Regions from separate parts of the Vibrio sabulosilitoris genome, predicted to be linked through region 1. Evidence: riboswitches for the same ligand, from Rfam matches in the RefSeq annotation. Region 1 holds a riboswitch; the other holds the start of a gene.
The links. A riboswitch is a leader RNA that binds a small molecule or an ion and turns the genes downstream of it on or off. The one in region 1 is predicted to bind cobalamin.
Positions count from the first base shown of each region.

Region 2: it holds a riboswitch for cobalamin, as region 1 does, so the genes downstream of both, ACZ5R2_RS01300 (TonB-dependent receptor domain-containing protein) here and ACZ5R2_RS09735 (cobalt-precorrin-5B (C(1))-methyltransferase) in region 1, are expected to answer to the same signal.

Region 1 is NZ_AP029599.1:2,067,510-2,073,720, reverse strand. Features, by position in the region: gene ACZ5R2_RS09755 (cobalamin biosynthesis protein) at 1-185, opposite strand, end outside; gene cobI (precorrin-2 C(20)-methyltransferase) at 207-1,004, opposite strand; gene cbiE (precorrin-6y C5,15-methyltransferase (decarboxylating) subunit CbiE) at 1,062-2,345, opposite strand; gene ACZ5R2_RS09740 (precorrin-8X methylmutase) at 2,342-3,022, opposite strand; gene ACZ5R2_RS09735 (cobalt-precorrin-5B (C(1))-methyltransferase) at 3,070-4,257, opposite strand; cobalamin riboswitch at 4,370-4,501, opposite strand; gene cobT (nicotinate-nucleotide--dimethylbenzimidazole phosphoribosyltransferase) at 4,804-5,829, opposite strand; gene ACZ5R2_RS09725 (hypothetical protein) at 6,131-6,211, opposite strand, start outside.
Region 2 is NZ_AP029599.1:248,889-255,099, reverse strand. Features, by position in the region: gene dinF (MATE family efflux transporter DinF) at 1-263, shown strand, start outside; gene sthA (Si-specific NAD(P)(+) transhydrogenase) at 344-1,744, opposite strand; gene fabR (HTH-type transcriptional repressor FabR) at 1,929-2,570, shown strand; gene ACZ5R2_RS01310 (YijD family membrane protein) at 2,570-2,959, shown strand; gene trmA (tRNA (uridine(54)-C5)-methyltransferase TrmA) at 3,056-4,162, opposite strand; cobalamin riboswitch at 4,332-4,530, shown strand; gene ACZ5R2_RS01300 (TonB-dependent receptor domain-containing protein) at 4,569-6,211, shown strand, end outside.

The DNA of each region.
Region 1 (6,211 bases):
GCGTCAAATTGATCAAAACGCGGGGCAATAAAGGAGGACAGCGGCAGCACCAGCGGTGTGGCGTGCATGTCATCCGTCAAGCCTATAGGGGCGACAAACAGCTCGGCAAACGGCAAGCTGTTTTTTAACCTCTGGCCCTGCTTGGCGCCTTGCTTGGTAATCGCGTATATCGCAATTTTTTTCATATTAGTATTCCATTATCGCGCTTAAGCCACCAACTCGGGCTTGGCTGGCTGCTTGCCGCGCAGCACGCCACGGCGCTCACGAATCGACAGTTGCACCATCGAAAAGTAACGGTGCTCCTGTGGCACCTGGTCTAAATTGGTGTAGATCTCTTGTTTATCGCAGCTGGCGTGTGAGACGTAAGTGGCGCAATGCTCTAATCCCAGAGCTTTCAGTTGGGCTGACAGCGCTGGGATCATGCGCCCTACTTTAATTAACATGATGGTATCGAAGTCTTTGACCAGAGTTTCCAGACAGTCAATCCCATAGGTGGCAGGCACAACACAAAAACGCTCTCTCCCGTCGGCCAGCGGGATTTTCGTCGCCGCTGGCACGGCCGTGATTGAGGTAACGCCCGGGACAATGACCGGCTCAATCTGCGGCGCCAGGACTTCCAGCTCTTCTTGGATATAAGCCCATGTACTGAACACCGAGGGGTCGCCTTCAGTAATGAACACCACCGACTTACCGCTCAGTAAGTACTGGTAGATAGTCGCTGTAGCCACCTGCCATGCTGGTACATTAATTGACGGGTCGCGCGTCATCGGAAAATGGAGAAAGCAGCGCTCGCCTGGGATATCAGTCTCTGCGATGGCACCGGTGACGATCTGCCAGGCAAAAGAATCCGCCGAGCCTTTGTTCTTTTCTGGAATAGCGATCACATCAGCCTGTTGGATCAGGCGCGCGGCTTTTAATGTCAATAATTCACTGTCACCCGTGCCCACGCCAACCGCGTAAAGTTGCCCCTGTGGCCCTGATTGACAACTTGATGTATTGCTCATGAAATTTCTCCTGGCTTTGATGAGCCTTATAATGTCGGGGTGGTTGACCCCGATTTGTCAAACTGACACTGCAAAGGGTGCTTTAGTAAAGGTGAATAGATGGATTGGGTTTTCACCTTGGTAACTGTGGTAATGGGCCAAGGGTTTGAGCGACGAAACATTGACCAGCTGAGCCTCAAACGGCGCGTTGGCCTGCTTGGCCCAGTGATAAATTTCCCCTACGGTATCCACGGTCACTGCGGATACCACTAGCCGTCCATGGTGTTGTAACCGTTGCCATGTGTGATTGAGAATATCGGCCATCTGCCCGCGTGAGCCGCCAATAAACACGGCGTTGGGCGCGGGAAGCTCTGCCAGCGCTTGCGGCGCTTTGTGCTTTATCAAATGGACATTGTCGGTCGCATGGGCGAAGCAGTTGGCTTCAATCGCCTCAAAGCAGGCGGCGTTAGACTCAATCGCAAACACTTGCCCCTGGATGGCAAATTTGGCCGACTCAATCGCAATCGACCCAGAGCCTGCGCCAATGTCCCAAACCACATCTTGGGCGGAGATTTTAAGCTGCGTCAGGGCGAGGTTGCGCACCGATTGCTTGGTGATCAGGCCGTTTTTCGGCATGCGTTTGGAAAAATCTTGGTCCGATGCAAACTGTCCACACCCACCCCAGCGCTGAGCCGCGCCAACAGTGGATGGCTGGCGCTGGGCAATGACCAGGTTCAGCTTATCGAACGCTATCATGCTGTGGGCAAGCTCTTGCGGGGTAAATGTCCGAACGGTTTCGTCAATGCCCCCTAGCTGCTCACACACATGTAATGTCCAGTCCACTTGGCCGTATTGCAGCAAATGAGCCGCAAATATTTGTGGTGTGTTTTGATTGTCGGTCAGAATCGCAAACAGGTCACCAGTTTGCATCCTCGCCACGATGCCGTTGAGCGCTCGCCCGTGCACCGATAAAAATTGCGCTTGTTGCCACGCAAGGCCAAGGCGAGCAAACGCCAATTGGGGAGAGCTTGAGGTAGGGATAAAGCCAAGCTCTTCAGCCGGTAAGTGCTTTAATAGGGTCGAGCCGATACCAAAAAATAGCGGGTCTCCAGAGGCCAAGATCGCCACACCGCCCTCTTCGCTCTCATCAATCACGTGACTGAGCCAGGTGCTGAACCCTTGCGTCATATCGAGAAACACACCGTCAAACTGCGGAAACCACGCTCTGTGCCTTGGATGGCCCGCAACCACGCGAGATTGACTGACAATACAGACCGCTTTACTGGTCAAGCTGACGCAGCCGTCCTCGGGAACGCCTACGACATAGATGTTGGGCTGAGGACGATTGACAATCGCGTTCATGACACCTCCACCGTTTGATAGAGCAAGGCATGAATGGTGGATACCACCAGCGAGCTACCGCCCTTGCGACCGACACTGGCAATGTAATCCACATTATTTTGCTCGATTAACGCTTGCTTGGACTCTTGCGCTTTAACAAAACCGACTGGGATGCCAATGATCAAGGCTGGAGTAATTTCCCCAGCATCGACCATGCGCAGCACTTCATATAAGGCGGTCGGCGCGTTGCCAACCCCAATAATCGCGCTATCTAATAGCCCGAGATCGCGTGCCTTGCGCATTGCCCAAATCGCGCGAGTTTCTCCGGTTTGCTTGGCTTTAGCGATCACCTCTGGGTCGCTAATAAAGCAGTAGGTTTGATTACCATGCACCTTAGTTCGCATCGGGCTGATACCGCTGATGATCATGCTGACATCGCTGACAATCGGGCAACCCTGCTGCAGCGCCGTTATCCCAGCATCGACTGCGCCACGACTAAATTGATAGAGCTTGGCAAATTCAAAATCGCCGGTGGTATGAATAGCACGACGCACCACCTGCCATTGTTGTGGCTCAAAGCGATGCCCACCGTGTAACGTCTCCATTTCACGGTCGATAATTGAAAATGAATCCGTTTCGATTTGATGCCCTTGCGCCGTCATTTGTTGCATGCTGGCAGGGGCTTTTACAGTATCCATTGTGTGAGTCCGTAGTGAGAGAATCGACAACTCGATCCGAATTAATCCTATTGATAAGAAGCGCTGCGCCCGAGCGGTTGACCATTAAAATCAACCAGCACAACATCGATGGCCAGTGCGTCTGTTATGTAGTTGCTTGCGTGCGCCTTGGCTTCATCGCACAGACGATTGAAATAACGCTCTGGGCTGTGCTTGCGCACCAAATCAAGCACATGTCGCCCGGTATTGGCCTGAGCGATTTGCTGACAAAGCTCGCTGGGAAGGCCCGATTGCTCTGCTAGCACGGCCATTCGCGTGAAATCGATGCGATGGCCCGAAACGTGGGTCATCATTCGCCCAGAAATCAGCTTACCCATTTTGCCAATCATCACCACCAAGGTGACGCTTGCAAGCCCATAACGCTTTGCTGCGCGCAATCCAACTCCGATAAAATCTCCTGCCTGGATCAAGGCCATCGGCTCTAGACGCGGTAACAATTGTCGAGCAGCTTTTTCCGAGCGACTGCCTGTGGTCAATGCCACATGTGACAAGCCGTTTGCCTGGGCTATTTGAATAGATTGACGCACAGAAGCGGCAAAGGCTGAGGTTGAATAAGGTATGACTGTGCCTCGAGTGCCCAAGATGGATATCCCGCCGATTAACCCAAGGCGCTCATTGATGGTCTCTTTGGCAGCGACTTTGCCGCCGGGAACAATAATGGTCAGCTCAACGCCATAGTGGTCTTGCCATAATTCACTGGCGTTTAGCCATTCCAGGCGGGCCATCTCGATGATGTTGGCGCGTGGCACAGGGTTAATCGCTGGCTCCCCCACGGGCAGTTCAAGGCCCGGCTTGGTTACCACAGCGACGCCCAAGCCCCCCTTTAGGTGGATACCTGGTGCGTTGACTAAACGGGCTTGGCACTGAATTTCGAGTCCGTGGGTACAATCTGGATCGTCTCCCGCATCCTTAATCACCCCGCACAGCACTGAATTGATAGCGGCCCAATTAACATTGCAGCGCTCAGAGTGTGCAGCAACCGCGTCTTTCGCCGCATTTTGATTGGCCACAATTTCGGTGCGAGCAAGGGTAAAATTGACCCACTCTCGGTTGGGAATTTGAATACTGACTTGGTGAGAAACTTGACCGTCAATCAAGCCGCGCACCGCCGCACGGGCCGCCGCTGCCGCGCACGCGCCTGTGGTGTAACCACCGCGTAAGTCTTGATTGGATGTTGAACGTTTGAGTTTGCCCACAAGTTACTTCTGCTCAGCGCATGCACTGAGTCCGCCTAAAAAAAGTTATGCGGGCAGGTGTCGATATCGAAAGATAAACGACGCTGAGTGCTCCCGCCCAGGTAGTTTTGGTGTTGGTGCTGTGTATTTAGCAGGGTCTGACTTACGAAACGAATTTCGCTTACAGTTGCGGGTACAGTTCTGGATTTTCACCAGATTCACTGGAGGCTGAACGTATTCAGCCACTAAATACAGTTTTAAATGTTTTATTCCAAGCTCAGGTATTCTCTGCTCTGGATAAGTGGGTTGACACATAACGCTCAAGACATTCTGAGGCGTCTTTCGATGCATCATTAGCATTGCCGTTTTATATGGGCTCCCTTAACCAAGGTGAACAGCGACTGCTCCTGATTGGTAATCTATCTATATGGAGAACAATATACCTATTTTCTAGAATAGCTCAAGCCATCAATAGCTTACTGATGCCATGGCAGTGACATAAATATCACGAAGTCGAGCCCGAAGCCCAAACTAACCGGGTACCGATGGCTTTTGCTCCATCTGTAGTTACACGGTCACACCAGCGTCTTCAAAGCTTGCCATATTGTTGTAAAATTCTGCGGCGGCTTTCACCAGTGGATAGGCCAACGCTGCCCCTGTCCCTTCGCCTAAACGCATGTTCAGCGATAACAGTGGCTGGGCGTGCAACGACTTTAATACGCTTTGGTGCGCGTGTTCATCTGACTGATGAGCAAACAATAGCACCTCACGAACATTAGGGTCGATTTGCACCGCAACATAAGCCGCAACCGATACAATAAAGCCATCGACTAACACTGGCACGCGACGTTGAGATGCCTCGATAAATCCACCCACCATCTGAACTATCTCAAAGCCGCCTAACTGGCGCAGTGTTTCTTTTACCGTTGGAGTCCCTTGCTGTACTCGCGCCACCCCCGCTTCAATTAAGCTTACTTTTTTCTCGAGTTGGGTATCGTCAATGCCAGTACCTTTGCCGACACAGTCACGGACCGAAAGACCACTCAAGGCAGCAAATAGTGCCGAGGCGCTGCTGGTATTGCCGATCCCCATCTCGCCAAACATGATCAAGTTACACCCTTGCTCAATCTTTTGGGCAACGATTGCTTGGCCAAACTCCAATCCATTGGCAAGCTGCAGTGGGTCAAGCGCCGACTGGTAAACAAAGTTTTGCGTGATCGACCCCAAGCGTTGTTTGACAAAGTTTGGCGAGGCATGCTCAATGTCGGTCAAAATGCCACAATCGACAATCGTGAGAGGGATAGCGTTTGAGCGGCAAAAGCAGTTGATGGCCGCACCGCCCGCAATAAAATTCTGCACCATTTGTGTGGTCACAATACTCGGTGCAATGCTAATCCCTTCTTCGGCAATGCCATGATCACCGGCAAACACGAGTAGCGCAGGGCTCTCAACATCAATCTGTTCGACGGTGTCATTGCACCCCAGTAGCGCCAGTTGCTTGGCCACGTCTTCTATTTGTCCCAAAGCGCCGACGGGTTTGGTTTTTTGATCAATAATCGTCTGGATTCTTACTAATTTGCTTTTGTCTTGCATGTTGCCTATTCCTATGGCTCGGCGAGCAAGTAACGCTGATAATCAACGCTACTCTATGTTCCTAACTGTGCCTGTCTATAGTGATTTATTTAATTCAACTATCAAATTAAGTTTGCCCTAAAAGCATATCCTCTACACCATCCTAACTATTTACAACGCTGCTCTTTTTGGCTGAATTCCCCTCCCCGAATCTAGAGTGCGGAAAGGAATTTATACAAGAGACTCTTGGCTAATCGAATTTTGCTCAAAAAAAACCAACAAGACGTTGCCGACTAATTCATCTACTTATGATGATACTGAACTAGAGCAGTGAGGCAGTCTTACACACGGCCTTTTCAGCTCGGCAGAACATACTCGATTGCCCATGTTTCGCCTCACACAG
Region 2 (6,211 bases), 1.6 Mb from region 1:
ATTTACCGTGGCTTGTAGCTATGCCGCTGGTTTCTTTATGGGCATACCTGTTCGATGGGCTATTTATTGGTGCAACTAAGGGGCGTGAGATGCGTAACGGCATGTTTCTAGCCACATTGAGCTTCTTTGCGGTCTTTGCTGCGCTAAGCCATTTAGAAAACCATGCCCTTTGGCTATCTATGATGGTCTTTATGGCTGTGCGAGGACTGGGGCTCGCCGGGCTATTCGTCTACCAATGGCGTAGGAAGGTCTTTTTAGTTTAGCTTTGCAACAGGGAGGCTAGCGGCTCCCTGTCATTTGCCGATAATAACTTACCCAGAAAAAACCGCCTAGAATAACCTTGTTAGAACAAGCGATTTAAGCCGTTGAGTGCTGCGACACGATAAGCCTCTGCCATTGTGGGGTAGTTGAAGGTGGTGTTAACAAAGTACTCGATCGTATTGGCCTCGCCTTTTTGCTCCATGATCGCTTGGCCGATATGAATGATCTCTGCCGCACGCTCGCCAAAGCAGTGGATCCCCAAGATCTCCTTGGTTTCGCGATGAAATAGGATCTTAAGGCTACCAATGTCCTTTCCGGCAATCTGTGCCCGAGCGAGGTGCTTGAATGAGGAGCGACCCACCTCATACGGGACTTTAGCCGCTGTTAGTTCTTGCTCGGTTTTACCGACCGAACTGATCTCCGGGATGGTATAGATGCCGGTTGGAATATCCTCTATCAGATTGCCCTCGGCCTGTCCCTTTGTGATCGCCTGAGCCACAAAGCGCCCTTGGTCATAAGCCGCACTGGCAAGGCTAGGGTAACCAATCACATCACCGACAGCATAAACATGGCCGACTTCGGTTTGGTAGTTGCCATTTACCGCCAGTTGTCCTCGTGAGTCTGGAGTTAACCCAACCAGATCGAGGTTAAGCTTGTCCGTATTGCCCGTTCGCCCATTGGCGTAGAGGATACAGTCTGCTTTCATTTTTTTTCCTGATTTGAGATGGACGATGACACCGTCTTCTGTCCCCTCGATTTTGTCGAATGTCTCGTCATTGCGGATCACTACGCCGCTATTCCAGAAGTGGTAAGACAGCGCATCAGAGGTTTCGTTATCCAGAAATGCCAGCAATCGGTCGCGGGTATTGATGAGATCCGTTTTTACGCCCAGTCCGCGGAAAATAGAAGCGTACTCACAGCCGATAACGCCAGCTCCATAGATAATAATATGCCGCGGGTCATGTTCTAGGCGTAAGATCGAGTCGCTGTCATAAATACGTGGGTGGTTAAAGTCAACGCCATTTGGTTGGTAGGGGCGTGAGCCTGTCGCAATCACAAATCGGTCCGCACTGTACTCCTCGACGCTACCATCTTGCTTGACGACTTCAACGGTATGACTGCTATTGAAGCGGGCGGTACCAAAGATCAGCGTACACTGGTTGCGGTCATAAAAACCTTGGCGCAAGCGGGTCTGTTTGTCGACCACGGTCTTTGCATGGTTGAGGATGTTGGAAAAGGTACTGTGCAGGCTAGTATTGTTGTGACAAAACAGAGGGTTGCTGTTGAACTCAATAATTCGGCTCACTGCGTGGCGCAGCGCCTTGGAGGGAATCGTGCCCCAGTGAGTACAGCCCCCACCGACACTGCTTTCTTTCTCAATCACCCCAACCTTGAGCCCCGCCTTGGTCAGGCCCATCGCTGCCCCCTCTCCGCCGGGGCCACTACCGATCACAATTACATCAAAATGGTTGCTGTGTGCCATACTCTATCCTTGTTTGTACGGTTAACGTTCTGATAGCGCAATATTAACTCAGATTACGACTCACTGCAGTTATTGGCTTGGACAGGTTGGATAGGATCACGCATAAAGTCGAAGTCGAGCACTTAAGCTCAGCTTGAGATCCATGTATAGTGTTGACGAGAGTGAAAACAAGGTATGTAGAGATATGAAACCTAACGGGATCCGTGCCCAGCAGAAAGAGAAAACCCGCCGCTCATTGATTGATGCTGCGTTCCGCCAGTTGAGTACTGATCGAAGTTTTTCCAACTTGAGTCTACGTGAGGTCGCTCGGGAAGCCAGCATCGCTCCTACCTCGTTTTACCGCCACTTCAAGGATATGGATGAACTGGGTTTAACGATGGTTGATGAGGGAGGTTTACTTCTTCGTCAATTAATGCGCCAAGCGCGCCAGCGAATCGTCAAAGAGGGCAGTGTGATCCGCACCTCGGTCGAGACCTTTATGGAGTTTATCGAGTCGAGCCCAAACGTTTTTCGCCTGCTTCTGCGCGAGCGCTCAGGCACCTCTTGTGAATTTCGTGCGGCGGTCGCGCGCGAGATCCAGCATTTTGTGGCAGAGTTAACCGAGTACTTAATAGGCTCAGGGATGACCCGTGAAGAGGCATTTGCCCAAGCGGAAGCATCGGTGATCCTAGTCTTTAGTTCCGGTGCCGAGGCACTGGATAAGACCAAAGATGAGCGCGATGAGTTAGCAGAGCGCCTGATCATTCAGCTCAGAATGGTCGCCAAGGGAGCACACTGGTACCGCAAAGAGCGTGAACGAAACAAAGACAGAGGTGATTATAAATAATGGACAATACAACACCATCCCCACAGCCTTGTGAAAAGAAACCACTGATCCTGGCCCTCATTGCAGGTTTGTGTGGTGACGCGATTTTGTCTTGGATGACGATAAGTGCAGTCTCATTCTCAATCTTTCCATGGATTGCGATGGTGCTGGCTGTGCAAGCACTGTATCAAGACTATTTAGACAAACCGATCTCCGAGGATCTACCCCTTGTTGGATTGGCGTGTTTCTTGGTGGGAGGCTTTGGTCACTCCGCATTTATCAAGGCTCAATACCCAGAGGCGGGCTCAAACTTCTTTTCCATCATTATCCTAATGGCTCTGCTGTTCTGGCTCGGGCGCAAGCTTGGTTATATTGGCGCAACGAAAAGTAGTGAAGAAGAAAGCGCTTAGCCTATACCATTGGCATAATGTCTGTACTCACTAGAGTTGACTGAGCTTTGGATATAAAAAAACCGCCTAGTGGCGGTTTTTTCATTTTTCAGGGAATTACTTGCGCTCTAGCATCACACCCGCTTCCATGTGGTGGGTATATGGGAATTGGTCAAATAGCGCAAAGCGAGTGATCTTATGGGTCTCGCCTAAGATCTCAAGGTTCTGCTTAAGGGTCTCTGGGTTACAAGAGATATACAGGATGCGCTCATAGCCTTGTACCATCTTACAGGTGTCCTCATCCATACCAGCACGCGGTGGGTCAACAAAGATGGTATTGCAGTTGTAGCTCTTAAGATCAACACCGGCGTCTTTTAAGCGGCGGAACTCGCGTTGTCCTTCCATTGCTTGAGTAAACTCTTCTGCCGACATACGGATGATCTGTACGTTGTCGATGTTATTCGCCGCAATGTTGTACTGCGCTGAGTCTACCGATGGCTTTGCCAGCTCGGTCGCCAATACGCGCTCGAAGTTTTGCGCTAGCGCTAGTGAGAAGTTGCCGTTACCACAGTAGAGCTCCAGCAGATCACCTTGGCTATTGCGGGTGCAATCAACGGCCCACTCAAGCATTTTTTCAGCAACCTTACCATTCGGCTGGGTAAAGCTGTTTTCAACTTGTTGGTAGATGTAACTATCACCGTGGACATTGAGCTTTTCAATCACAAAGTCTTGGTCTAAGACAATCTTCATCTTACGCGCGCGACCAATGAGATTGAGGTTAAAGCCTTCATCATTCAAACGCTGTTTTAGTGTCTTGGCTTGCTCAATCCATGCCTCATCCAGCTGGCGATGATATAGAAGTGATACAAGGACCTCGCCGCTCAGGGTTGAAAGGAAGTCTACTTGGAATAGCTTACGACGCAGAGTGTCGTTATCTTTCATCGCGTCCATCAGCATTGGCATCAAATCATTGATCAGTCGGCTCGCGGCTGGGAACTGATCAACACGATATTTCTCACGCGTTTGCTGGTTGAACATGATGTAGTAAAGATCTTCACCCTCATGCCAAACTCGAAATTCTGCACGCATACGATAATGCTGTTCAGGAGACTCAAACACTTCCAGCTCTGGAGCGCCAAATTCAGTAAACATCTCGGTGAGACAAGTTACTTTTTCACTTAGCTGCTGCTGGTAGGTTTGTGGGTTTACTTCAAGAGAGGCCATGGTGTTACCTTATAGGGTGCGTTTTTCAAACAGAGCGCAGATTTTATTCAATCAAATGATGATGTCCAGTTTCGATGCAAAATAATCGTATGTTTTCGCGCCAGGAGTGAACATCGTCCACCCGCGATGAAATAACGCCCAAGTTCTGGACATTCCATAGGTTGCACAATACTATGCTCCCCGAGCTGGTGGCTTGTATCTAGTATAGAAGCCTTGAAAGGGAATCTGGTGAGAATCCAGAACTGACGCGCAGCGGTATGAGAGAACGAAATCCCATCAAGACACTGCACTTTAGGATAAGTGTGGGAAGTCGGGAAAGTAGGCTTTAGCTCTTAAGTCCGAATACCTGCCAGTAGCTAGGCGTCACGATATGTCTAGTAGGATTTACGCGTTTTAGGAACTTACAATGAAAAAATCTCTTCTTGCGGTCGCCGTAGCACCGCTGCTTTCTCACGCCCAGATTTCCTTTGCTCAAGATCATCAAACTGATGAGACTATGGTGGTAACGGCTAATCGCTTTGAGCAATCTCAACGGTCGGCTCTCTCCTCGATATCCGTGATTACTCGTGACGATATTGAAGTCAGTCGAGCGACAACCGCTCTAGACTTAATCAAAACACTGCCTGGTGTGACAGTTAATCCCCAAGGTACAAAAGGGAATGCAACAGGCATATACATTCGCGGAACAGCGACCAAGCAAGCTCTGGTCATCCTAGATGGTGTGCGCCTTAACTCACCAACCGCTGGAGAAGCGTCAATTGGGTTAATTCCAACATTTGCGATAGAGAGCATTGAGATCATTCGCGGGCCTCGAGCCGCAGTTTATGGCTCCGATGCTATGGGGGGAGTGATTAGTATTTCTACTATCAAGGGCCAAGAAAGTACGCATGAACTGCAGGTCGGTGTTGGTGACCAAGGGCAGAGACAGCTCGGGTGGAAGTCAAGTGGGCCAATATCTGCCAATACCACTGGGGCTTTTGTTTTCAATAAAGAACAAAGTGATGGTTATCGTATATACGATGGAGCACCTGAAAACGAGACTCACGGTTATGACAGTCAGACTATTTTTGGTAATTTGAAATATAACTTATCAGATAGTTGGGGCCTTTCTTTATCGGGCTTTACCAAAAGTTCTCAAGCTGATTATGCGAATCAATTTGTCATTGATGCCCCCAGTAACTCAACTGAGGGTGATTTCTACAGTTTGACGGGCGCTGTTTATTATCGTACCAATGACCTTTTATCTGAAGTGCAGATTAGCTCTACAAAAGACCATAATGCAGATGGCGATAAAGCGGGTACGCTGGCTAAATCGACGTTAACAGGCTACCGTGATTCCGTTAGTTGGGTGACAACTTATGTTGGTTTTGAGCCTGTTATCATTAACACAGGTATTGACTATGCCACAGAACGAGCCAGTAGAGGTGGAACAAATACCTCTGACTACGAAGAAACAAATAGAGATAACAAAGCTGCGTTCTTGACACTATTTGGAGAGCTCGGCAGGTTCAGCACTGAGGCAAGTATTCGTCGCGATTATGATAGTGCTTTTGGTGGACACAACACCTGGAATCTTGCTCTAGGTTACTTATTGGCTGATCAGTTTCAGTTTGTAGCCTCTTCAGGTACCGCGTTTAATGCACCTACCTTCAACGATCTGTATTGGCCGGGGCAAGGAAACCCAAACCTCAAGGCAGAAGAGTCTCAATCTACGGAAATTGGCGTTTACGGTTATCATCAATGGTTTGATTGGAGCCTTGCTGCATATCACTCACAGTTTAAAAACTTGATCGAGTGGGGGTTGTCGGATTCTGGAACGTACCTACCGCAGAACATAGCTGAAGCTGAAATAGAGGGTATTGAGGCTGGATTGGAGATCTCTACTGGAGTTGTAAACCATAAAATAGGAGCTGAGTGGTTGACAGCAAAAGACAAAAAATCGGATAAAGATCTGATTCGTAGACCTCAACATAAGTTTAGTTGGACGCCAACGATGAGCTTCGAGAAAGTGGATGCCTCACTTGCAGTGTTGTATGTGGGGGAGAGGTT